3 regions of the Kitasatospora sp. NPDC053308 genome follow, and region 3 is predicted to be linked to each of the others. Evidence: riboswitches for the same ligand, from Rfam matches in the RefSeq annotation. Region 3 holds a riboswitch; each other region holds the start of a gene.

What was found. Region 3 has a riboswitch for cyclic di-AMP ahead of ACZ6Y7_RS23405 (M23 family metallopeptidase). Riboswitches for the same ligand answer to the same signal wherever they lie in the genome.
Region 1: another riboswitch for cyclic di-AMP. It lies ahead of ACZ6Y7_RS09950 (glycoside hydrolase family 16 protein); the one in region 3 lies ahead of ACZ6Y7_RS23405 (M23 family metallopeptidase).
Region 2: another riboswitch for cyclic di-AMP. It lies ahead of ACZ6Y7_RS00105 (M23 family metallopeptidase); the one in region 3 lies ahead of ACZ6Y7_RS23405 (M23 family metallopeptidase).

The regions. Positions count from the first base shown of each region.
Region 1 covers NZ_JBVJJY010000003.1:451,238-458,371, reverse strand. Annotated here, with positions in the region: gene aceB (malate synthase A) at 1-1,460, opposite strand, end outside; gene ACZ6Y7_RS09960 (IclR family transcriptional regulator) at 1,674-2,471, shown strand; gene ACZ6Y7_RS09955 (hypothetical protein) at 2,747-3,295, shown strand; gene ACZ6Y7_RS09950 (glycoside hydrolase family 16 protein) at 3,397-4,683, opposite strand; cyclic di-AMP (ydaO/yuaA leader) riboswitch at 4,684-4,813, opposite strand; gene ACZ6Y7_RS09945 (phenolic acid decarboxylase) at 5,265-5,594, shown strand; gene ACZ6Y7_RS09940 (alpha/beta hydrolase) at 5,661-6,803, opposite strand.
Region 2 covers NZ_JBVJJY010000001.1:22,065-29,198, forward strand. Annotated here, with positions in the region: gene ACZ6Y7_RS00075 (hypothetical protein) at 1-80, shown strand, start outside; gene ACZ6Y7_RS00080 (GNAT family N-acetyltransferase) at 77-523, opposite strand; gene ACZ6Y7_RS00085 (class I SAM-dependent methyltransferase) at 573-1,316, opposite strand; gene ACZ6Y7_RS00090 (sensor domain-containing protein) at 1,473-2,219, opposite strand; gene ACZ6Y7_RS00095 (GNAT family N-acetyltransferase) at 2,333-2,908, opposite strand; gene ACZ6Y7_RS00100 (hypothetical protein) at 2,951-3,826, shown strand; gene ACZ6Y7_RS00105 (M23 family metallopeptidase) at 3,933-4,796, opposite strand; cyclic di-AMP (ydaO/yuaA leader) riboswitch at 4,809-4,967, opposite strand; gene ACZ6Y7_RS00110 (YiaA/YiaB family inner membrane protein) at 5,164-5,454, shown strand; gene ACZ6Y7_RS00115 (alpha/beta fold hydrolase) at 5,616-6,443, shown strand; gene ACZ6Y7_RS00120 (TetR/AcrR family transcriptional regulator) at 6,482-7,048, shown strand.
Region 3 covers NZ_JBVJJY010000010.1:228,649-235,782, forward strand. Annotated here, with positions in the region: gene ACZ6Y7_RS23390 (IclR family transcriptional regulator) at 1-322, shown strand, start outside; gene ACZ6Y7_RS23395 (RidA family protein) at 349-777, shown strand; gene ACZ6Y7_RS23400 (DUF2470 domain-containing protein) at 972-1,691, shown strand; gene ACZ6Y7_RS23405 (M23 family metallopeptidase) at 2,355-3,308, opposite strand; cyclic di-AMP (ydaO/yuaA leader) riboswitch at 3,311-3,491, opposite strand; gene ACZ6Y7_RS23410 (MFS transporter) at 3,888-5,342, shown strand; gene purB (adenylosuccinate lyase) at 5,384-6,814, opposite strand; gene ACZ6Y7_RS23420 (MarR family winged helix-turn-helix transcriptional regulator) at 6,887-7,134, opposite strand, start outside.

The DNA.
Region 1 (7,134 bases), on a different contig from region 3:
GTGTCGGAGAGCACGACGCCGTTGTGGATCCACTGCCAGATCTGCGAGCGGGAGATCTCGGCGGTGGCGGCGTCCTCCATCATGTTGAAGATGCCGACCGCGCCCAGTCCGCGCAGCCACGCCTCGATGTAGCGGATGCCGACCTGGACGGCGTTGTGCAGCCCCGCGTGGGTGCAGGTGCCGCCGGCGCCGGCGATGTCGAGCAGCTGGGCGGCGGTGACCGGCTCGGACGGGCCGGGGTTGTCCTTCTGGTGGGGCCGGTCGCCGAGCACCGCGTCGAAGGAGGCCCGGGCGACCGGCACGAGGTCCGGGTGGGCGACCCAGGAGCCGTCGAAGCCGTTGCCGGCCTCGCGGTCCTTGTCGGCCTTGACCTTCTCCAGCGCGGCCGCGTTGACCTCGGGGTCCTTGCGGCTGGGGATGAACGCGGCCATGCCGCCGATCGCGTGGGCGCCGCGCTTGTGGCAGGTCTGCACCAGCAGGCGGGTGTAGGCGGCCATGAACGGCGAGGCCATGGTGACGGTGTTGCGGTCCGGCAGGATGTAGTGCTCGCCGGCGTCGCGGAAGTTCTTGACGATCGAGAACAGGTAGTCCCAGCGCCCGGCGTTGAGGCCGGCCGCGTGGTCGCGCAGCTCGTAGAGGATCTCGTCCATCTCGAAGGCGGCGGTGATGGTCTCGATCAGGACGGTGGCGCGGATGGTGCCGTGCGGGATGCCGAGCACGGCCTGGGCGTGGGTGAACACGTCGTTCCAGAGCCGGGCTTCCAGGTGGCTCTCGGTCTTCGGGAGGTAGAAGTACGGCCCGGAGTTGGGGTCGTCGGCGCCCTTGGCGAGCAGCCGGGCGGCGTTGTGGAAGAAGTACAGGCCGAAGTCGAGGAAGGCGCCGGCCACCGGGGTGCCGTCGACCAGCAGGTGGTTCTCGTCCAGGTGCCAGCCGCGCGGGCGGACCACGACGGTGGCGAGTTCGGCGGCGGGCTTGAGGGTGTACGCCTTGCCGGCCGGGGCGGTGAAGTCGATCCGGCCCTCGAAGGCGTCGATCAGGTTGACCTGGCCGCCGATCACGTTCTCCCAGGTCGGGGAGGTGGCGTCCTCGAAGTCGGCGAGCCAGACCTTGGCCCCGGAGTTGAGGGCGTTGATGACCATCTTGCGGTCGGTCGGGCCGGTGATCTCGACCCGGCGGTCCTGGAGGGCACGGGGCGCCTCGGCGACCTTCCAGTCGCCGGCCCGGACGTCGGCGGTCTCGGGGAGGAAGTCCAGCGTGCCGGCCGCCGCGATCTCGGCGCGGCGGGTCTTCCGCCTGGCCAGGAGCTCCTGCCGGCGGTCCTCGAAGGCGCGATGGAGGCCGACGACGAAGGCGACCGCCTCCGGAGTGAGCACCTCCTCCGCCCGGTGGACGCGCGGACCGGCGACAGTGACGACCGGAGCGGCGGGGGAGGCGCCGACGGGCCCCTGATCTGCAGCCATGAGCAGGACACTCCTAAGACGGTTGAGCCTGACGAAGGGAGCCCCGGTGGGAGCTTCCTCTGGAAGCCCCTCGGGAACTTCCTCGATCGTTACCCGCCTGTCGGCGGGTTCGATTCTGTAAGGTGGAGACTAGTTTCCGCGATACAGAATTTCAACGGTTTGTTGAAGAGATCGCCGGGACTCTACTCCTCCCCGACAGCGAAGGGAACGCCGGTGGTTGCGACCCCCGACACAGCATCGACGACAGGCTCCGACCGCGCGAGCGGCGGCGTGCAGTCCGTCGAGCGCGCCTTCCAGCTCCTGGAGGCGCTGGCCGACTCCGGCGGCGTGGCCACGCTCAGCGAGCTCTCCACCAGTTCCGGCCTCCCGATGCCGACCATCCACCGACTGGTTCGTACCCTCGTCCAACAGGGCTATGTCCGCCAGGACACCGCGCGCCGCTACACCCTTGGCCCCCGGCTGATCCGCCTCGGCGAGACCGCCGGCCGCCTGCTCGGCAGCTGGGCCCGTCCCTACCTGGCCGAACTCATGGAGGCCACCGGCGAGACCGCCAACCTGGCCGTCCTGGAGGGCGGCGAGGTGGTCTACGTCGGGCAGGTGCAGTCGCGGCGCTCGATGCGGATGTTCACCGAGGTCGGACGACGGGTGCAGCCGCACTGCACCGGCGTCGGCAAGGCGCTGCTCGCCCAGCTCCCCGAGGAGGAGGCCCGCGCCGTCCTCGGCCCCAACCCGCTGCCCGCGCACACCGAGTACACCGTCACCGACCCGCAGGAGCTGATGAACCAGCTCGCCGAGGCGCGCGAGCGCGGGTACGTGGTCGACGACCAGGAGCAGGAGATCGGCGTCCGCTGCATCGCCCTCGCCGTCCCAGGCGCGCCGACGCCCACCGCGCTCTCCGTCTCCGGACCGGAGGCCCGCATCCGGGCGCTGGAGGAGCAGGCCGGGGCCGCCTCGCTCGTCCCCGTGATGCACCAGATCGCCGCCCGCCTGGGGCAGGTCCTCGCACCCTGACGACTCCTGAGCCGACGCCCCGTCAACCCCGCTCTGCGGTGGGCGGGGCCTGCCCTCCTCCGTCCGGGCGGAGGGCCGGCGGCACGGCTCGGGTTACCGTCCGGTCGCCGCGACGGCTCGGCCACCCTGATGCCGGACGCGGCCCGCGACGGCGCGGGCGGCCGGAGCACGAGAGCAGGGTGAGCGGGATGCCGGACCAGGATGTACGGGGCGGCGCGCCAGGGCGGGGCCGCACGAGGAGCGGGAGGATCGGCGGGGCCCGGGTGGTGGCGGCCGTGACGACGGGCTGCGCGGTGGCGGTGCTGGCCACCGGCCCGTCCTGGGCGCTGCGCCGGCCGGAGCCCCGTCCGGCGGTGGAGGTCGGCGCTCCGGGGGCGGCGGGCTCGTCCACCGTGGTGTCCACCCTGCCCGCCGTGGTGCCCGCGCCCTCGCACTCGGACCTGGAAGTGGTGCGGATCGCCCCCGAGGGGGTGGCCCCCGGCGGCCTCACGACGCTCCACGCCTTCGTCGCCAACCGGGGCCCGGACACCACCGCCTCCCCGTTCACGGTCGTGGCCGCCCTGCCGGAGGGGGTCACGGCGGAGGGGCCGTTCTACCCCTCGGGCTGCGAGGTGCTCCAGAACGGCCACCGGGTGCAGTGCGTCTTCGGACCCGGGTTGAAGGAAGGACGCAGCGCGACCGCGCTCATCCCGCTCCGGCTCAGCCGCGACCTGGAGCCGGGCGAGCTGCACGGCGGCCGGGTCGCGGTGCACAGCGCGGACGACCGGAACGAGAGCGACAACCGCACGCCGTTCACCATCCCGGTGGTCGAGTCGGCGGGCTGACGGTTCCGGGACCACGTCCGTCCCACCGGTCACCGGCCGCCCGCGAGCGGCTGCCTGCTTCCGGTGACCGGGGGACGGTCCTACGGACTACCGGTCACCGGTCACCGGTAGACGCGGACGTAGTCGGCGGCCATGGTGATCGGGGCGGTCCCCTGCGGCGCCGGGTGGTACTGGCCCGCGCACACCGAGAGGTTGAGGATCAGGTACGCCGACCAGTTGGCGCCCACGCCCTTGCCGTCCGAGAAGACCTTGACGCCGTTGACGTACCAGTCCACCGAGGTGGCGCCGTAGTAGGTGCCGATGGTCACCCACTGGTCCTTCGCGATGGCACTCGCGTCGGTGTAGTACTTCGGGTTGCCGGGGTTGACGTGGTTGGTCAGCTCCAGCAGGTTCGGGTTGTCGGGGTGGTACTCGAAGGAGTCGATCTCCCCGTTGCCGTTCTTCCAGGTCCACAGGGCCGGCCAGGCACCGGTGCCGGCGGGCAGCTTGACCCGGGTCTCGGCGTAGTCGCCGGTCTTGACCTGGAAGCCCTCGCTGGAGCCCTCGGTGGTCAGGAAGCCGGTGTTCCAGGACTGCTTGCCGTTCTCCAGGGCCGGTCCGCCGGACGTGGCGGTGAAGGTGGCGACCCCGCCCGCGACGCTGACGTTGTTCTTGTTCAGCCAGTCGAGCTTGTTGTCGTCCGGGTTGTGGTTCCCGTACTTGTAGGCGGTGCTCTTGTCGCCGACCCAGCGCTGGCCCCAGGAGAGCGGGCCGTTGAACTCGTCGGACCAGGTCAGCGACTTGCCGGCGACCGGGGAGGTCGGCGCGGGGGTGCTGGTCGGGGTCGCGGTGGGGCTCGGGGTCGGGGTCGCGGTGGGGGTCGGGGTCGCGGTGGGGGTGGCGGTCGGCGCGGGGGTCGGGGTCGGCGCGGGGGTGGCGGTGGCCGAGACCACCAGCTGCTGCGAGGGCAGGTTGTGCCAGGCGCCGCCGAGGTCCTGCCAGAAGCCGAACTGGGTGTAGGTGCCGGCGGGCAGGGTGCGCGCACCGCTGGTGAAGTTCACACCGCTCGGGCAGATCTGCACGTTGGAGGCGTTGCCGGGGAAGTCCAGGTTGGTGCCGCGCGCGTCCCGCACGCCCACGCCCACGGTCTTCGCGGTGAAGCAGGCCGAGGAGTGCAGGGTGAGCGAGGCCGTGGTGGCCTTGCCCGCGACCATGGTGGCCGGGGCGAGGCGGTCCTGGGTGACGGTCGGCGCGGTGGCGGCCTGGGCACCGGTGACGGACGGCAGTCCGAGCAGTCCGGCGCCGCTGATGGCGAGCGCCCCGGTGGCGGCGAAGGCGGCGTTGCGGCCGCGGTGGGAGGGGCGGGCGTGGCGCGGCGCGCGGCGCCGGGCAGCGGCAGGCTGGGGCATGGGTCACCTCTGCGACGCCTGCGAGGTTAGCTGTCGGGTTCGGGCTGCAGTTGCCCGGCCGCCTGTGGAGCGGCTTCACCCCTAGCCTCGGCCCGCGCGCGCGTGCGCACGGGTCGGGCGCCGACCTTGGTTCCCCCGCTCCCGTCCGCTGTGGTGCTCGGTGACCCGCCGGCGGGTGGACAGGACTAGGCGTCCCGGCGGCGGGGTCCGCGAGGGGCGGACGCCGTTGCAGGCTAGGCAGGCCGTACGTGAACGGACAACTCCTCCGGGCCGGTTGTCGCGCAGCTCACAGCGGTGTCGATCAACGACGCTGCGTGGCGGCCGAGTTGATCATTCCGGGCGGGCCGGTGTGGCGCGGCAGGCGGTGCCGGGCGTGAGGGCGGGTGCAGGGCCCGGCATGGAGCCGGGCCCAGCGCCGGGGGTGGAGCCGGGCGTCGTGCCAGGCGGCGCGGTGACCCGTCCTGCGGCAAAGATCCGACGGGGTGCGCCCGGTCGGATAAATTTGAGCCTGACATCTTCCGCAGTGCACAAGAGCGCAGTGCACACGAGCACCGACCCCCGAAACGAGGAGCCGCCCCACCATGACCGCGCCCCTGCCCGCCTTCGCCGGCCGTACCTACGTCTTCCGGGCCGACAACGGCGCGGCCTTCCGCAACACCTACTCGGCCGACGGCACGCGGTTGCGCTGGGAGGGCCTCGGCGAGTCCGCGGGCCAGTGGGAGGACGTGCGGCTGCACGTCGCCGAGGTCGCGCCGGAGATCTACTTCATCAGCTGGACGGAGCAGAGCGGGATCACCGTCAGCCATGTGATGGACCTCAACAACCTCACGATCCGGGCCTTCTGGACCTTCGAGGGCGAGGGCGGCCGGGTCGGGCAGTTGCACACCGGGACGCTGGAGCGGGTGGCCTGAGCCACGTGACGATCGAACCCCCGGGGCCGCGGCCCCGGGGGTTCGGTCGTCTGGCGCGCCTGTCCGTCAGACGGCCTGGTCGGGCACCTTGAGTTGCTGGGACAGCCACTCCAGCGAGGAGGGCAGCAGCGCGCTCCAGGTCTCGAAGTTGTGGCCGCCGTTCTCCAGCATGCTGTACGAGACCTTCATCGGGCTCTGCGCGGCGTCGACGAAGGCCTCGGTCTCCCGGCGGTAGTCGCCGTCGCCCTTCTTGGTGCCGGCCAGCAGCACGGACACCTTGGGCGCCGGCAGGTTCTTCAGCCGCCACATCAGGTTGGCCTCGTCGCGGCGCTGCTTGCTGCCGCCGAACAGGTCACCGGTGGTCGGGTCGTCGGCGGCATCGTAGTAGGCGGAGAGGGCGACGGCGGTCGGGAACACGTCGGGGTGGCGCATGGCCAGCTTGAGCGCGCAGTAGCCGCCCGTGGAGTTGCCCATGAACGCCCAGGCCTGCGGGTCGGACGAGACCCGGAAGCTGGCCTGGATCGCCGAGGGCACGTCCTTGGTGAAGTACGTGTCGGACTGCGGACCGTTCGGGATGTCCTCGCACTCGGTGTCCTGCGGCAGCGCGGGCGACGGACGCATCAGCACCATGACGGTCGGCTGCATCCGGCCCTCCTGCAGCAGCTTGAGCGCCGCGCCGGGGTAGTTGAACCGGGTGATCAGGTTCTCGGCGATCCCCGGGAACCCGGTGCTGACGATCACGGCCGGGAACCGCTTCTGCGCGTACTCGGGCTGGAAGTACTGCGGGGGCAGGTACACGTAGCCCTCGGTCGACAGGCGGCTGACCGCACCGTCGATCCGGACCTTGCGGATCTCACCGGACTGGCCGGGCTCACGGCCCATCGCGCCGCCGCCCTTGACCGCCGCGTGGCCGACGGTCTCCACCAGCAGGCGCCCGGAGGCGTCCGCCTTGTTGTGGATCACCACCGGGCCGGTGTCACCGGTGCCCAGGAGGTCGTCCCAACTGCTGTAGAAGGCGAAGTAGTTGTTCGCCACCAGGCCGAGCGCCGCGAGCACCGTGAGCTGGGTGGCGAGCAGGGCGCCGATCCGGCCGAGCACCGCCCGCCAAGTCTTCCCGGCCAGCCTGGGCCAGAGCCAGACCGTTCCCCCCATGACCACGACGGCGATCAATACGGTCAGCGCCAGCACCTTGTGGCTCGTCAGACCCATGTCCTACTTGCTCCCACGCCTCGAACTCCAGCCCCTCCGCTGGGGACATCCGAGGAGCTCACCCCGGTTCCCCGCCGGGACACGAAGATCAACCCTAGCGGGAGCTGGGAGAAGGCTGACGGGCGGCTGGGAGTTCGCGGGGAGCGGCCGCTCGGGTCTCGGGCGGCCGGGGCCGACTGGAGGGTTCGGCTGACAGATTTCAGATGACAGATTTCGAAATCTGTCATCTGAAATCTGTCGGTTGACATCTGTCAGCCGTTTCCCGCGACACGGGAGGGGCATCACGGGCCGACGCGACCCGACGTGACCCGACGCGACCCGACGCGACCCA
Region 2 (7,134 bases), on a different contig from region 3:
CCACTCCGGTCGCGCCCACCGCCGGCTCCGAGGCCTCCGCGCCCGCCGCGCCCATCGTGAGCTCCGAGGCCGGTTCCTAGACGGTGAAGCGCAGTTCCGGCTGCTCCCACGGGGTCCTGGGCTGCGGCGGCCGGGTACCGGTGCGGACGGCGCCCATCCGCAGGTAGAAGCGTTCCGCGGGCGGGTGCGACACGACCTTGACCGCGGCGATCCCGGCCGCCCGCGCGCGGTCGAGCATGTCCGTGATCAACTGCCGTCCGATGCCCAGCCCCTGGGCCTCGTCGGCGACGAACATCAGGTCCAATTCGGCCGGTTCGCGGATCAGCGCGTAGAAGCCGAGCAGGCGGTCGTCGGCGTCGTCCACGGCCATCCGCACCTCGTGCCAGGCGAGGTAGTCGGGCCTCACCCGGTAGCCGTCGATCATCGCGAAGTAGGCGCCGCGGTAGGCGCGGGAGGCCTGGATGAGCGCGGTGAGCCGCTCGGCGTCGGCTGTCCCGGCACGCCGGATCGTCAACTGGACCATGCCGCGAGTATAGGAGTGAAATGGCGAAGTGACCATTACAGGGTGACCGCTACGCGCAGGTCGGTCCCGTCCGGCGGCGTCGGTCGGCGGCCCGCAGCACCAGCACGCGGCGGACGCGGTCGTCCCCGGCCCGGTGGAAGCGGTGCACCTCGCTGGCGATCCGGCGCTCGCCGAGCGCGTACCGCAACGGGTCGAGGTGGCCGCAGCGGCGGCCCCGCCCGTCGTGCAGCGGCTGGACGCGCACCTCGCCGTCCGGGGCGGTGACCCGCACCAGCTCCGCCAGGGCGGCCAACTGGTGCTCGGGGCCGAACACTTCGGGGTAGGCGAAGAGCAGGTAGCCGCTCAGGGTGAGGGCGAAGGTGCCGTCCGCGAAGGGCAGTCGGGGCAGCGCGGCGGCGACGTACCGCTGGGGGTGCGCGGCGGAGTCGGTGGCGAACAGCCGACGGGCGCGGTCCCAGCTGCGCAGGTAGCGGTCGGGCCGGTCGCGGCGGGACGAGGGGTACAGGTGCGGGCGGTCGGCCATCGCGGTGGCCATCGCCGCCCGGGCGGACCGCGCCGCCGCCGCGACCAGCGGGAGCGGCAGCGCGTACGCCGGGTCGGCGGCGATCACCCGGCAGCCCAGCTCGCCCGCTTCGGCGGCCAGGCCGGCCGCGCCGCCGGGGCAGTCCAGCAACGGGCCGGGCAGGGCCGCGAGCCGGGCCCGGGTCAGGTCGAACTGGGCGCAGTACTCGTCCAACGGACGCGAGGTGACCAGGACGTCCGGGGGTACGGGAGGAAGGCCGGTGGCGGACACGCGGTCATCCGAACACGCTCCGGCCCCGCCCGCACCCGGAGGGCGACCGAGGCCGGAGCGGACGGGGGCGGGGCGGGGCGGAGGGTGGGGCGGAGGGTGGAGCCGGGGCCGGGCCGGGGCCGTCGTCCGGGGCCGGGGCCGGTACCTGGCGGCGGCTCAGCGGCCGAGCAGGCCCTGGGCGGCGGCCCGGTTGACGTTGGTCAGGCCGCGGACCAGCTGCGCGGTGAGGAACACCAGCAGCACCCCGGCCGCCGAGAACGCCGCGATCTGCCACGTGCCCTCGATGTAGTAGACGTGCTGGACGTGGTGGCTGTCCGTGTAGTCGAACACCCGGTAGCCGCGCCAGGAGGTGTAGGTCGGGAAGACCCAGTGGTAGACCGGGTAGAGCGCCATCGCCCAGCCGAGCAGCAGGAACACCAGCGTCATGGCGAAGCTGAAGACCGCCCAGGGGAACATCACCACCTGGTGCAGCGCGGCCTTCCAGCCCGCCCCGTCCGCCAGCCGCGCGGTGATCGCGCCCCAGCCGCCCGGGCGGACCTGCCGCACCGGCTTCGGACCGGGGACGTCCAGCCCCAGCATGCCGCGCACCCGGGCCCGCTCCAGCCGGCCGAAGCCGCGGCCCACCGTGGTCAGACCGGCCAGCACGGGCAGGCCGAGGGCGGTGACGAAGGTGCCCAGGCCGAGGCAGAACAGGGTGATCGCGGCGGTGAAACCGGCGATCGCCACCGGCAGGGCGGTGAGCGCGTAGCCGACCTCGCGGTAGTACTGAGCGGAGAACGGTGCCTGCCAGAAGGCCGGCGGGTGCTCGGTCCGGTGGGCCCGGGTCGGGAGCGGCTGGTGGCCCTGACCGTCACCGCCCAGGACGTCCCACTCGTGGTCCCGCGTGCTTCGGCTGCTGCTCATGTCCCGGCCCCGGCCCCTCGTTCTGACGCTCGTTCGTGTTCCCTGACGACGTCCAGTCTGCTCCGGGGGCGGGTGGCGGGGGCATCCGGAGGCCTGGCGGATCGGGGGTGGGGTTAACCCCCGGCCGGGCCCGGCCACTGGTCGGCGCGCAGCGCGTAGCGGTACCCGTCGGCGCCGGCGCCGCCCTCCGATCCGCCCTGCCGCTCCCGCCCCTCCGGCCGGAACCCGAGCCGGGTGAGGACCGTGACCGAGGCCGTGTTGCCCACCGCGACCCGGGCATCGACGCGGTGCAGCTCCAGGGTGCGGAAGGCGAAGTCGCAGAGCAGGCGGGTGATCTCGCCCGCGTAGCCGCGGCCCCGGGACTCGCGGCCGAGGACGCAGCCGAGCTCGGCGCCGCGGTGCCCGTCGAGGGTGAGCGAGGCCTGCCCGATCGGGGTCGCGTCCTGCGGGTCCGGCGCGTCGGCGAGCCTGGTCACGGCGAGCCGGTAGGTGTCCCGTTGCTCGGCCATCGCCTCCTCCAGGTAGAGCTCGATCTGGTCGGCGCAGGTCTCGCGGTCGTGCGGCGCGAAGGGCAGGTGGCGGGTCACCTCCGGGTCGCCGAACAGCGCGTGCAGCGCGTCCACGTCACCCTCGGTGTGGTGGTACTCGCGGATGGCCAGGCGGGGGCCGGTGAGTCGTACGGGGACCATGGCAGCCGACCCTACCCGCCCCCGACGGCTACCGTTCGGACTATGAACGACGATGACCTGCGGCTCGCCCCGCGCACCAGGGCCGCCGACCTGCTCGCCTGGGCGGCCGAGCAGGGCCGCGCGCCGGTGGCCGAGGAGCCGCTGCGCACGGTGCTGGCGCTGCTGGAGCTGGGCGAGGGCAGGATGCACGACGGCTGGCCCGAACTGACCTCCAACGCGGTGGAGCACCTGCTCTACGAGCGGCTCCACCTGTACGTCCAACCCGCGCCCGAGGCGGACCCGCTCGCGTACGGCGCCGCCGTCCGGCTGCTGGTCGACCACCAGCGGGCCGCCCGGCGGCTCAACGCCAAGCGCCAGGAACGGCTGCACGCGGAGGCCGAGTGGCAGGGCGAGGTCGCGGCCGGCCTGCTGCGCCGCGCCGACCTGGTGACCTGGCCCCGGTTGTACGCCCTGCTGCTGCACGCGCACGGGGTGGACGTCACGGACGGTGAGGCGGTGCGGGACTGGCTGGCCGGCTTCGGCGGTCTCGCGGAGGAGGAGCGGCTCGCCGCGTTCGAGGCGCTGGCGGCGGCCGGCTGGCTGGACGAGCCGGACGAGCAGGGCTGGGGGCCCGGCCGGGTGCTGTCGGTCGGCATGGCCACGGACGGCGCGCGGCGGCTGCTGGAGCAGGGGCTGATGCGGCGCAGCTACCGCAACCTGGCCGAGCTGACCGCGCTCGGGCGGCCGATGCCGGACGAACTGGCCGGGGACTTCGGGCAGTTCGAGGAGGCGGCGGTCGGCGCGGCGCTCGACCTGTTCGGGGAGTGGACGGTGCCGGGGCTGCCGCGGCTGCTGGTGGAGGAGTTCCCGGAGCTGGCGCCGGAGCCGGGCCCGGAGGAGATCGACGCCTACCTGGCGCAGCTGCCCGCGGAGGAGTGAGAGCGGCGCGACGGCGCGAGGAGCCCCCGGCCGCGTGCGGTCGGGGGCTCCTCGGTGTCCGGCGGCCTCGGGCGGCCAGGGGCGTCCGAGGCTTCTCGGGGTGTGGTTACGGGGTGAGGCCGCGCTGCTGGAGCCAGGGCTCCGGGTCGACCGGGGCGCCGCCGCCCGGGCGGACCTCCAGGTGCAGGTGCGGGCCGGTGACGTTGCCGGTCGCGCCGACCTTGCCGATCTGCTGGCCGGCGGTGACCCCGCCGGAGCCCTTGATGATCGAGGAGAGGTGGCAGTACCAGATCTCGGTGCCGTCGGGCAGGGTCTCGACGATCCGGTAGCCGTACGAGCCGGACCAGCCGGCCGAGGTGATGGTGCCCTGGCCGAGCGCGTAGACGGGGGTGCCGGTGTCGGCGGCGAAGTCCAGGCCGGTGTGCAGGTTGGCCCAGTAGCGGGCGCTCTGGCCGTAGTGCGCGGAGAGCCGGTAGTCCTTCACCGGGAGGGTGAGGGCGGCGGCGCGCTTGGCCTCGGCCTCCGCGGCGGCCCGCTTGGCCTCGGCCTCCTTGGCGGCGGCCTTGGCCTCGGCCTCCTGCGCGGCCTGGACGCGGGCGGTCTCCTCGGCGGCGGTGCGCTGGCTGTCGGCCTGCTGCTGGATCCGGGCGGCGAGCGCCAGACCGGGGTCGGCGGAGAGTGCGACCGGGCTCTCGTCCGGGGCCTCGACGGCGGGGGCGGCGGCCGGAGGGGCCGCGGCGAAGCCGGTGGCACCCAGGGTGGCGGCGACGGCGGTGACACCGAGCAGCGGGGAGGCTCCGCGCGTCTGACGCGGCATCCGGTGGCGGTTGGTCTCGGCCTCGGGCCCGAAGGACTCCGGCCCGAAGGACTCGGGGCCGCGGGACTCCGGCCCGTCCGGACCGGGGTGGTCGAGTAGCTGGGTACCGGCTGCGGGGCCGGCCGGGTGTGCCGGGGTGTGCGTCGACGCCACGGAGGCGCGCTCCTTTCCTTCCTTCGCGCCTACCGGGTTAGCTGACGGGTTCGGAGCAGGAAGGTCTCCTACGGCCGGGCCGGAGCCCCGCCGATTCACCCCAGGGAACGTGGTTCCCCGGCTCCCTGACCTGCCCGGAGGCCGGCCGGTGGGATTAGGCGACGGCGCACGGTGCCGTCTGGGTACGGCGTTGACGACCGCGCTGCGTTATCAGACGTTAATCCTAGGACGCCCTGATTCCAAGCCATCCGTCCGGGACGGCCGGGGAGCAGGTGATCGGACGTCAACGAACGACACCTCATACGAGCACCCCATCTGAGTACTCCTACTCATGTGCGGCCCGACCGCGCGGCCGCATCCTGACGCCATGAGCGCACCGATGAAGAACCACACCACGGCCGCGTACTACGTCCAGGCCGTCCTCTCCTTCGCCCTGTCGGGCGTCGCCCTCGCCGTCGGGATCGCCTACCTGCCGGTCGGCGGCTGGACCCGGGCGTTCCTGGGGATCGGCCTCCTCTACACCGTCACCTCCGCGTTCACCCTGGCGAAGGTGGTCCGGGACCGGCACGAGTCCGCCGAGATCGTCAGCCGGGTCGACCAGGCCCGGCTGGAGAAGCTGCTCAGCGAGCACGACCCGTTCAAGGTCGAGGGGGCCTGAAGGCCCGGATCCCTCCCTCTCCACCTCCTCTTCCACCCCCTCTTCGACCCCTCTTCGACTCTCGCCGGCCGAGGGCTTGACGGCTAAGGCTATTAGCCTTAGCTTTATGGCTATCGGCAGTACCGCCGATGCCCCGCAGCAGCGGACCGAGGAGGCCCACCATGAACGCCACCATCACCCCGGAGACCCAGTACCTGACCGTCCCCGGCGGGCGGATCGCCTTCGACGACACCCGCCAGGGCGACGGCACGCCCGTCGTCCTGCTCCCCGGAATGCTCGACAGCCGCGCCGCGTACCGGCACCTGCGCCCGCTGCTCGTCGCGGCCGGCCACCGCGTCATCACCATGGACCTGCGCGGCTTCGGCGACTCCTCCCTCACCTGGGACGACTACGGCCCGGCCGCCATCGCCGGTGACGTCCTCGCCCTGCTCGACCACCTCGGCATCCGGCGCGCCGTCCTCGCCGGCAACTCGTACACCGGCGCGACCGTGGTCAAGGCCGCCGGGGACGCGCCCGAGCGGATCGCCGGGATCGTCCTGATCGACGCCTTCGTCGAGAACCCGCAGCCCGGCGTCCTGATGCGCGGCGTCCTCGGCCTGATGGGCGCGGCACTCGTCCACTGGCCCGCCTTCTGGGGCTTCTACCTGCGCCGGATGGCCTTCCCCGGTGCCAAGCCCGCCGACTTCGACGCCTACGTCGACGGGCTGGTCGCCGCCCTGCGCACCCCCGGCCGGAAGACCGCCACCCGCGGGTACGTCACCGGCGACTCCGCGCCGACCGGCTGGACCGCCGCGGTGCGGTGCCCCGCCCTCGTGGTCATGGGCAGCAAGGACCCCGACTTCCCGAAGCCGGAACTCGTCGCCGACCGGCAGGTCGCGGCCCTGCGCGCGCGGAAGGCGATGATCGAGGGGTCCGGGCACTACCCGATGGCCGACAACCCGCAGGCCACCGCGGACGCCCTGCTGCCCTTCCTCGCCGACCTCGCCTGAGCGACCGGCCCCGCCCGCTTCCGTACGGAGACCCGACCATGCCCCGCGTAGGACTGACCCCCGACCAGGTCGTCGACCACGCCCTCGCCCTCATCGACGACCAGGGCGCCGACGCCCTCACCCTGGCCGCCGTCGCCGCCCGGGCCGGCGTCGCCACCCCCTCGCTGTACAAGCACGTCAGCGGCGGTCTCGCCGAACTCCGGCGGCTGATCGCCGTCCGGGTCACCGAGGAACTGGCCGACCGTCTCGCGGACGCCGCCGTCGGGCGCAGCGGGGACGACGCCGTCGCAGCCGTCCTGCGCGCCTACCACGCGTACGCCGTCGAGCACCCGCACCGCTACCACGCCCTCCCCCAGGCCCCGCAGCCCGACGACGACCTGGCCCGGGCGGCCGCCCGGCTCGTCGGCGTGATCATCGCCGTCCTGCGGGAGTACGGCCTGGACGGCTCCGAAGCGATCCACGCCGCCCGCACCGTCCGGTCCCTCGCGCACGGCTTCGCCTCGCTCACCACCGCCGGTGCCTTCCGACTCGCCGAAGACCTCACCACCACCCAGGACCGCCTCATCGCCACCCTCACCACCGGCCTGCGCACCTGGCCCGCGTGAGGAGCCGAGCCGCCCCGGCCGCCCCACCGGGCTGGGGAAGCCGTCCGGCAAGCCCTCCGGCCGGGGAGGCGCGCACCGGACGTCGG
Region 3 (7,134 bases):
GCTGCCCGAGCGCCGCCGGGTGGTGGCCGGGATCGACTTCGTCCGGCACACCGAGCGCACGCTCACCACCCCCGAGGCCCTGCTCGCCGAGCTGGAGAAGGTCGCCGCCCAGGGCTGGGCGCAGGACCACGCCGAGCACGAGGCCTTCATCAACTGCGTGGCCGCGCCGATCCGGGACGCCAGCGGACGGGTCGTCGCCGCCGCGTCCATCTCCGTCCCGGACGTCGTCCTCCCGTACGACCAGGTGCTGGACCTCCTCCCCCAGTTGCTCGCCACCGCTCGCGCCGTCTCGGCCGACTGCGGCCGCCCCGAATCCAGCTGACGATCCGTCGCCCACCAAGGAGAGCCATGTCCGCCGAGCACGCCCCGACCGCCGACAAGACCGAGATCCGCACCGACGGCGCCCCCGCCCCCGCCTGGGTGTTCTCCCAGGGCGTCCGCAAGGGCCCGATCCTGCAGGTCTCCGGCCAGGGCCCGCAGGACCCGGCGACCGGCGAGTACCTCCACCGCGGCGACGTGAGGGCGCAGACCCGGCGCACCCTGGAGAACGTCAAGGCCGTCGTCGAGGCCGGCGGCGCGACCATCGAGGACGTGGTGATGTTCCGCGTCTACCTCACCAAGCGCGCCGACTTCCCGCTGATGAACGAGGTCTACGCGGAGTTCATCGAGGAGAACATCAAGCCCGGCGGCGTGAAGCCCTGCCGCACCACCGTCTTCGTCGAGCTCCCGCAGGAGCCGATGCTGGTCGAGATCGACGCCCAGGCCGTCATCGCCTGACGCCGCCCCACCCCCCAGGGCTCGGACGCCCCCTCGATGGGCCGCGTCCGGGCCCTCGGCACACCCGGACTCCCCGCGCACCCCGTACCCCCACACCCCGGCGCCCGCGGTGTTCCCGGCCGCCGCACGCCCGCTTGCCACGCCCCACCACCACCATTAGGTTAGGCTCACCTAACTTCCCTGGAGGTCCGTCCATGAGCCTGCCCACCGGCGACACCGAGGTCCCCGAGCCCACCACCGCCGAACGGATCCTCAGCCTGCTCGGCACGACCTCCTCGCTCACCGTCCGCGCCCTGGGCGAGCAGCACGACCTGGACACCCCGGTCTCCGTCCACCACTCCCGCCTGCGGCTGCGTGCCCCGCTGGACGCGCCGCTCACCGCGGCCCTCGCCCGCGCCACCGAGGGCCTCGCCGTCGTCCTCGACGTCACCGACGTCGCCCCCGTCGCCGTCCGCGACCGCGTCCGCGCCCGCCTCACCCTGGCCGGCCGACTGCACCTGGCCCACCTCGCCGACGACGGCCTCAGCGTCCACCTGCACGTGGACGTCGCCCACGCCGTCCTCGCCACCCCGTACGGCACCGGCGCGGTCACCGCCGCCGACCTCGCCCTCGCCGCCCCCGACCCGATGGCCCGCCACGAGGCCGCGATGCTCACCCACGTCGCCGACGAGCACCCCGACGCGCTCCACGCCCTCACCCGGCTGCTCGACCCGGCCCTGCTCACCCGCAACCCGGCCGTCCGCCCGCTCGCCCTGGACCGCCACGGCCTGGTGCTGCGCCTGGACCACCCGGACGGCCACCGCGACGTCCGTCTGGTCTTCCCCGAGCCGGCCCGCGACCCCGAGGACTTCGGCCGCCGGATGCACGAGCTGCTGTCCGCCGCCCGGTACGGCCTCCCGGCCCACCACCACTGAACCGCCCGCACCGCCCGCGGTCCCGCACGGCCCGCGGTCCCGGACGGCCCCGGCGGACTCACCGTTCCACCGCGCCCTCCGCCACGATCCGCCCCTCCGCGGGTACAGCCGGGGCCGCCACCGCCCCACCGCGAGCGCCGGCACCCCGGCCGCCACCACCGGCCCGCCCATCGCCACCCCGCCACCAGCGGCGCGACCAGCACCCCGAGCCAGTGCGCCGTCTCTTGGTGCCGCCCCCGCACGTGGAAGTCCCCGTCCGCCGCGCAGGAGCAGAGCCTCCGCACCACCAGGACCGCTGTCCCACGAGCGCGTCGGAGGCCGCGACCGCCCCGCGCAACGAACCGACACCCCGACAACCCGACAACCGGACAACCCGACAACTGGACCGCGCGACAACCAGACCCCGCGACAACCAGCCGCCGATCACCCGGAGTCGACGCCCCGCCCGAAGGTCCCTAAGGCCCGGCCCCGGCCCCGGCCCGGAAACGACAGTGGCCGGCCCGGCTCGCGAGGGAGGTTGGTCCCACGAGCCGGGCCGGCCTGGGCGTGTCCCGCGCCCATGTCCACTGTGCGGCGATCACCCGGTCGAGCGGTCACCCGACATGACCATCCCGGAGGATCGATTCGCTCCGCAGCAGCGGTGGTTCTGGTACCCCGGCAGGGTCAGAGCGCGACGCCGTGCGCGCGCAGGTAGGCGACCGGGTCGATGTCCGAGCCGTACTCCGGACCGGTGCGGATCTCGAAGTGCAGGTGCGGACCGGTCACGTTGCCGGTGGCGCCGGAGAGGCCGATCTGCTGGCCGACGGTGACGGTCTGACCGATCGACACGCCGATCACGGAGAGGTGCGCGTACTGGGCGTAGTGGCCGTCGGCAAGCTTGATCTCGACCTCGTTGCCGTAGGCGCCGCCGTTGCCGGCCTTGACCACGACACCGTTGGCGACGGCACGCAGCGGGGTGCCGGTGGAGGCGACGAAGTCCTGGCCGGTGTGGTGGCCGGAGGCCCACATCGAGCCGGCCACGCCATAGGCCTCACCCAGCACCGGGTGGGCCAGCGGCGCGACGTAGCCGGAGGTCGAGGCGACCGGAGCGGCGGTCACGGCCGGGGCCGGAGCGGCGGTCTGAACCTGGGTCTGCACGGGGGCGGACGGCTTGGCGGCCTCGGTCTTGACCTGGACCTGCGCCTGCGGCTTCGCGGGAGCGGCCGGGGCGGCCGGCTTGGCGGGAGCGGCCGGAGCGGCGGCGTGGCCGGTGAGCGCGAGCTGCTGGCCCGGGAAGATCAGGTTCGGGTTGGCGCCGACGACCGAGCGGTTCTGCTCGTACAGCGCGTGCCAGCCGCCCTCGACGTTCTTGGCGTCGGCGATCTTGGACAGGGTGTCGCCGCTGACGACGCGGTAGCTTTCGGCGACCTTGGCCGCGGCGGCCGGCTTGGCCTCGGCCGCGGAGTCCGCCGCAACGGCAGCGGAGGAGGCGGCGACCGGGGCGACCGGGGCGGTGTGGGCCTGGGCGCTGCTCATCGCGGTGACGAGCGGAAGGGCGAAGGAGACGCCGGTGACGGCGGTGGCGATGCCGATGCGGGCGGCGCGGGGCAGAGCGATACGACGAGCCTGAGCAGGCATGGAAGTTTCCTCTCCGACGCCTGCGAGGTGAGCTGTCGGGTTCGGGCTGGAGTTGCCCGGCCGCATGCGCGGCTTCACCCCTAGCCGGTCCTGGACGCCCGCGCCCTGAGGCGCGAACTCCGGTCCGGCGACTTACCTGTGGGTCCCCCGCTCCTGCCGTACAGAGTTCAGTTCGAACCACCGGGCAGCGGCAGGACTCGGCGTTCCACCCGGTGGATCCGTCCGGACTGGCCGGGCGGTCGCTGAACTAAAACCCATCCGTTCGGGTGAAGCAATGTCGATCTCTTGAACCGGCAACCACCCCTCCCGGGGCGGTGACCCTCCGAATGATCCACTGCACGGTGTGTACACAATCCATTCACCGCGCGCCACTGATCCACGACCCTGCGCCGACGTCGACGGCGCTGCGCGACCGTCCGCTCACGTACCGCTCGGCACCAACACGCACTCCGGTGACCCTTGTCACGTGCGCCCCGCAGGCCGCAGGATCGGGCCGTGGCCACCTCCGAAGCCGGCTCCTTGCGCCTGGGCACCGCGCAGGGTCGCTGGGTAGTACTGGCAACCGTGCTCGGCTCCAGCATGGCGATGCTCGACGGCACCGTGGTGAACGTCGCCCTGCCCCGGATCGGCGCCGACCTGGGAGCCTCGCTCGCCTCCCTGCAGTGGACGCTGAACGCCTATCTGCTGACCCTGGCGGGCCTGATCCTGCTCGGCGGGGCGCTCGGCGACCGCTACGGGCGGCGGCGGGTCTTCCTGATCGGGGTGATCTGGTTCGCCGTCGCCTCGGCCGCCTGCGCCGCCGCACCGAACATCCACGTGCTGATCGCCGCCCGCGCCGTCCAGGGCATCGGCGGGGCGCTGCTCACCCCCGGCTCGCTCGCCATGCTCCAGGCGGTATTCCACCCTGACGACCGCTCGGCCGCGGTCGGGCTGTGGTCCGGCCTCGGCGGGGTGTCGGCCGCGGTCGGCCCCTTCCTCGGCGGCTGGCTGGTGGACGGCCCCGGCTGGCGCTGGATCTTCCTGCTGAACCTGCCGCTCGCCGCCGCCGTGATCGCGGTCACCACCCGGTCCGTGCCGGAGAGCCGGGACGAGAGCGCCACCGGCCGCTTCGACGTGCTCGGCGCGGTGCTCGCCGCGCTCGCCCTGGGCGCGGTCACCTATGCGCTGACCGCGGCCGGCGAGGGGGTGTCCCCCGCGGTCTGGGTCAGCGGGGTGATCGGCGTGGCGCTCGCGGTCCTCTTCGTCGCCGTCGAGCGCCGCGCGCCCGAACCGATGCTGCCGCTCGGCCTGTTCTCCTCCCGGCTGTTCACCGCCGTGAACCTGGTCACCCTCTGCGTGTACGCGGCGTTCAGCGGCGTGTTCTTCCTGCTGGTGGTGCAGCTGCAGATCGTCTGCGGCTTCTCGCCGCTGGTCTCCGGGTTCGCGCTGGTGCCGATCACCATCCTGATGCTGTTGCTGTCGGCGCGCGCCGGGCGCCTCGGCAAGCGGATCGGTCCGCGCCTCCCGCTCACCGTCGGCCCGATGCTGTGCGCGGCCGGGGTGCTGCTGATGCTCCGCACCGGCCCCGGCTCCTCCTACTGGGCGGACGTGCTGCCCGCCGTCACGGTGATGGGCTGCGGGATGACCCTGCTGGTCGCGCCGCTGACGGCCACCGTGCTGGCCGCGGTCGAGGTCCGGCACGCGGGCATCGCCAGCGGGGTCAACAACGCCGCCGCCCGCGCGGCCGGCCTGCTCGCGGTGGCGGCGCTCCCGGCACTGGCCGGACTGAGCGGCGACGCCTACCGGGTGCCGTCCGCCGTCGACTCCGCCTTCCACACCGCGATGCTGATCTGCGCCGGGCTACTGGCGGGCGGCGGGCTGATCGCGTTCGCCACCGTCCGGGGCAACGTGCTGGCGCCCGAGGAGCAGCCGGTCGCCGAGCCGAACTGCGACTGGCCCTGCGGCACCACCACGCCGCCGTACGATCCGGGCCACGTCCAGACGCGCGGGGGCCCCGCCACCGGTCCGGCGGCGGGGCCCCCGCCCGAGAACTGACGCGACGTCACCTCACGGACGCCGCAGGGCAGATCGACCTCTCAGAGGATGTCGCCCGGCGCGTACTTGGCGGCCTCCGGGTAGGCGGCCGCGACGGCCTCCACCTGGCGGACCACCTCGGCGACCTGGGCGCCGGCCGCACCGGTGAAGGAGAGCCGGTCGGCCAGCAGCGCGTCCAGGGCGGCCCGATCCAGCGGGATCCGCTCGTCGGCGGCCAGGCGGTCCAGCAGCTCGTTCTCCCGGGCGCCCGCGCGCATCGCCAGCGCGGAGGCGACGGCGTGCTCCTTGATGACCTCGTGCCCGGTCTCCCGGCCGACGCCCGCGCGCACCGCGCCCATCAGCACCTTGGTGGTGGCCAGGAACGGCAGGTAGCGGTCCAGCTCGGCCTCGATCACGGCGGGGAAGGCGCCGAACTCGTCGAGGACGGTCAGGAAGGTCTCCAGCAGGCCGTCGAAGGCGAAGAAGGCGTCCGGCAGCGCGACCCGGCGCACCACGGAGCAGGAGACGTCGCCCTCGTTCCACTGGTCGCCGGCCAGCTCGCCGGTCATCGAGGCGTAGCCCCGCAGGATGACGGCCAGGCCGTTGACGCGCTCGCAGGAGCGGGTGTTCATCTTGTGCGGCATCGCCGAGGAGCCGACCTGGCCCTCCTTGAAGCCCTCGGTGACCAGCTCGTGGCCGGCCATCAGGCGGATGGTCTTGGCCAGGCTGGACGGCGCGGCGGCCAGCTGGACGAGGGCGGTGAGCACCTCGAAGTCCAGCGAGCGCGGGTAGACCTGGCCGACGCTGGTCAGCACGTGGTCGAAGCCGAGGTGCCCGGCGACCCGGCGCTCCAGCTCGGCCAGCTTCTCGGTGTCGCCGCCGAGCAGGTCCAGCATGTCCTGGGCGGTGCCGACCGGGCCCTTGATCCCGCGCAGCGGGTAGCGGGCGATCAGCTCCTCCAGGCGGCGGAAGGCGACCAGCAGCTCGTCGGCGATCGACGCGAAGCGCTTGCCCAGGGTGGTGGCCTGCGCGGCCACGTTGTGCGAGCGGCCGGCCATCACCAGCTCGGAGTGCTGGGCGGCCAGCTTGGCCAGGCGGACGAGCACGGCCACCGTACGGTCGCGCACGTGCTCCAGCGACTGGCGGATCTGCAGCTGCTCGACGTTCTCGGTCAGATCCCGGGAGGTCATGCCCTTGTGGATCTGCTCGTGGCCGGCGAGCTCGCTGAACTCCTCGATCCGGGCCTTCACGTCGTGGCGGGTGACCCGCTCACGGGCGGCGATCGAGCCGAGGTCGACCTGGTCGATCACCCGCTCGTAGTCGGCGACGGCGTCCGCCGGAACCTCGACACCGAGGTCCTGCTGGGCCTTCAGGACGGCGAGCCACAGGTGGCGCTCGAGGACCACCTTGTGCTCGGGGGACCACAGCTGGGCCAGGGTCGCCGAGGCGTACCGGGAGGCCAGGACATTGGGGATCTGGGGCTTCGCGCTCACGCTTCGCAAGACTAACAGCCGAGGTCACGCCCTCTGCAGCCGCCAACGCGCTACGCCCGTAGAGTGTTGGCGCTACTGCGCGCCGCCCGTACGGCCGGCCAGCACCGGAAGGACCTGCGTGCAGATCGAGTGCAGGGCGATCCGCTGCTCGTCGGTCATCGCCTCGAAGGCCTGGTGGGTGCGGCCCATCTCGCTGCGGATGCGGCTCAGGATCTCCCGGCCCTCGGCCGTGATCACCACGATCTTCACCCGGCGGTCGCCGGCCGCCGCCTCCCGGTTGGCCAGGCCCAGCGACTCCAGCCGGTCCACGATCCCGGTGA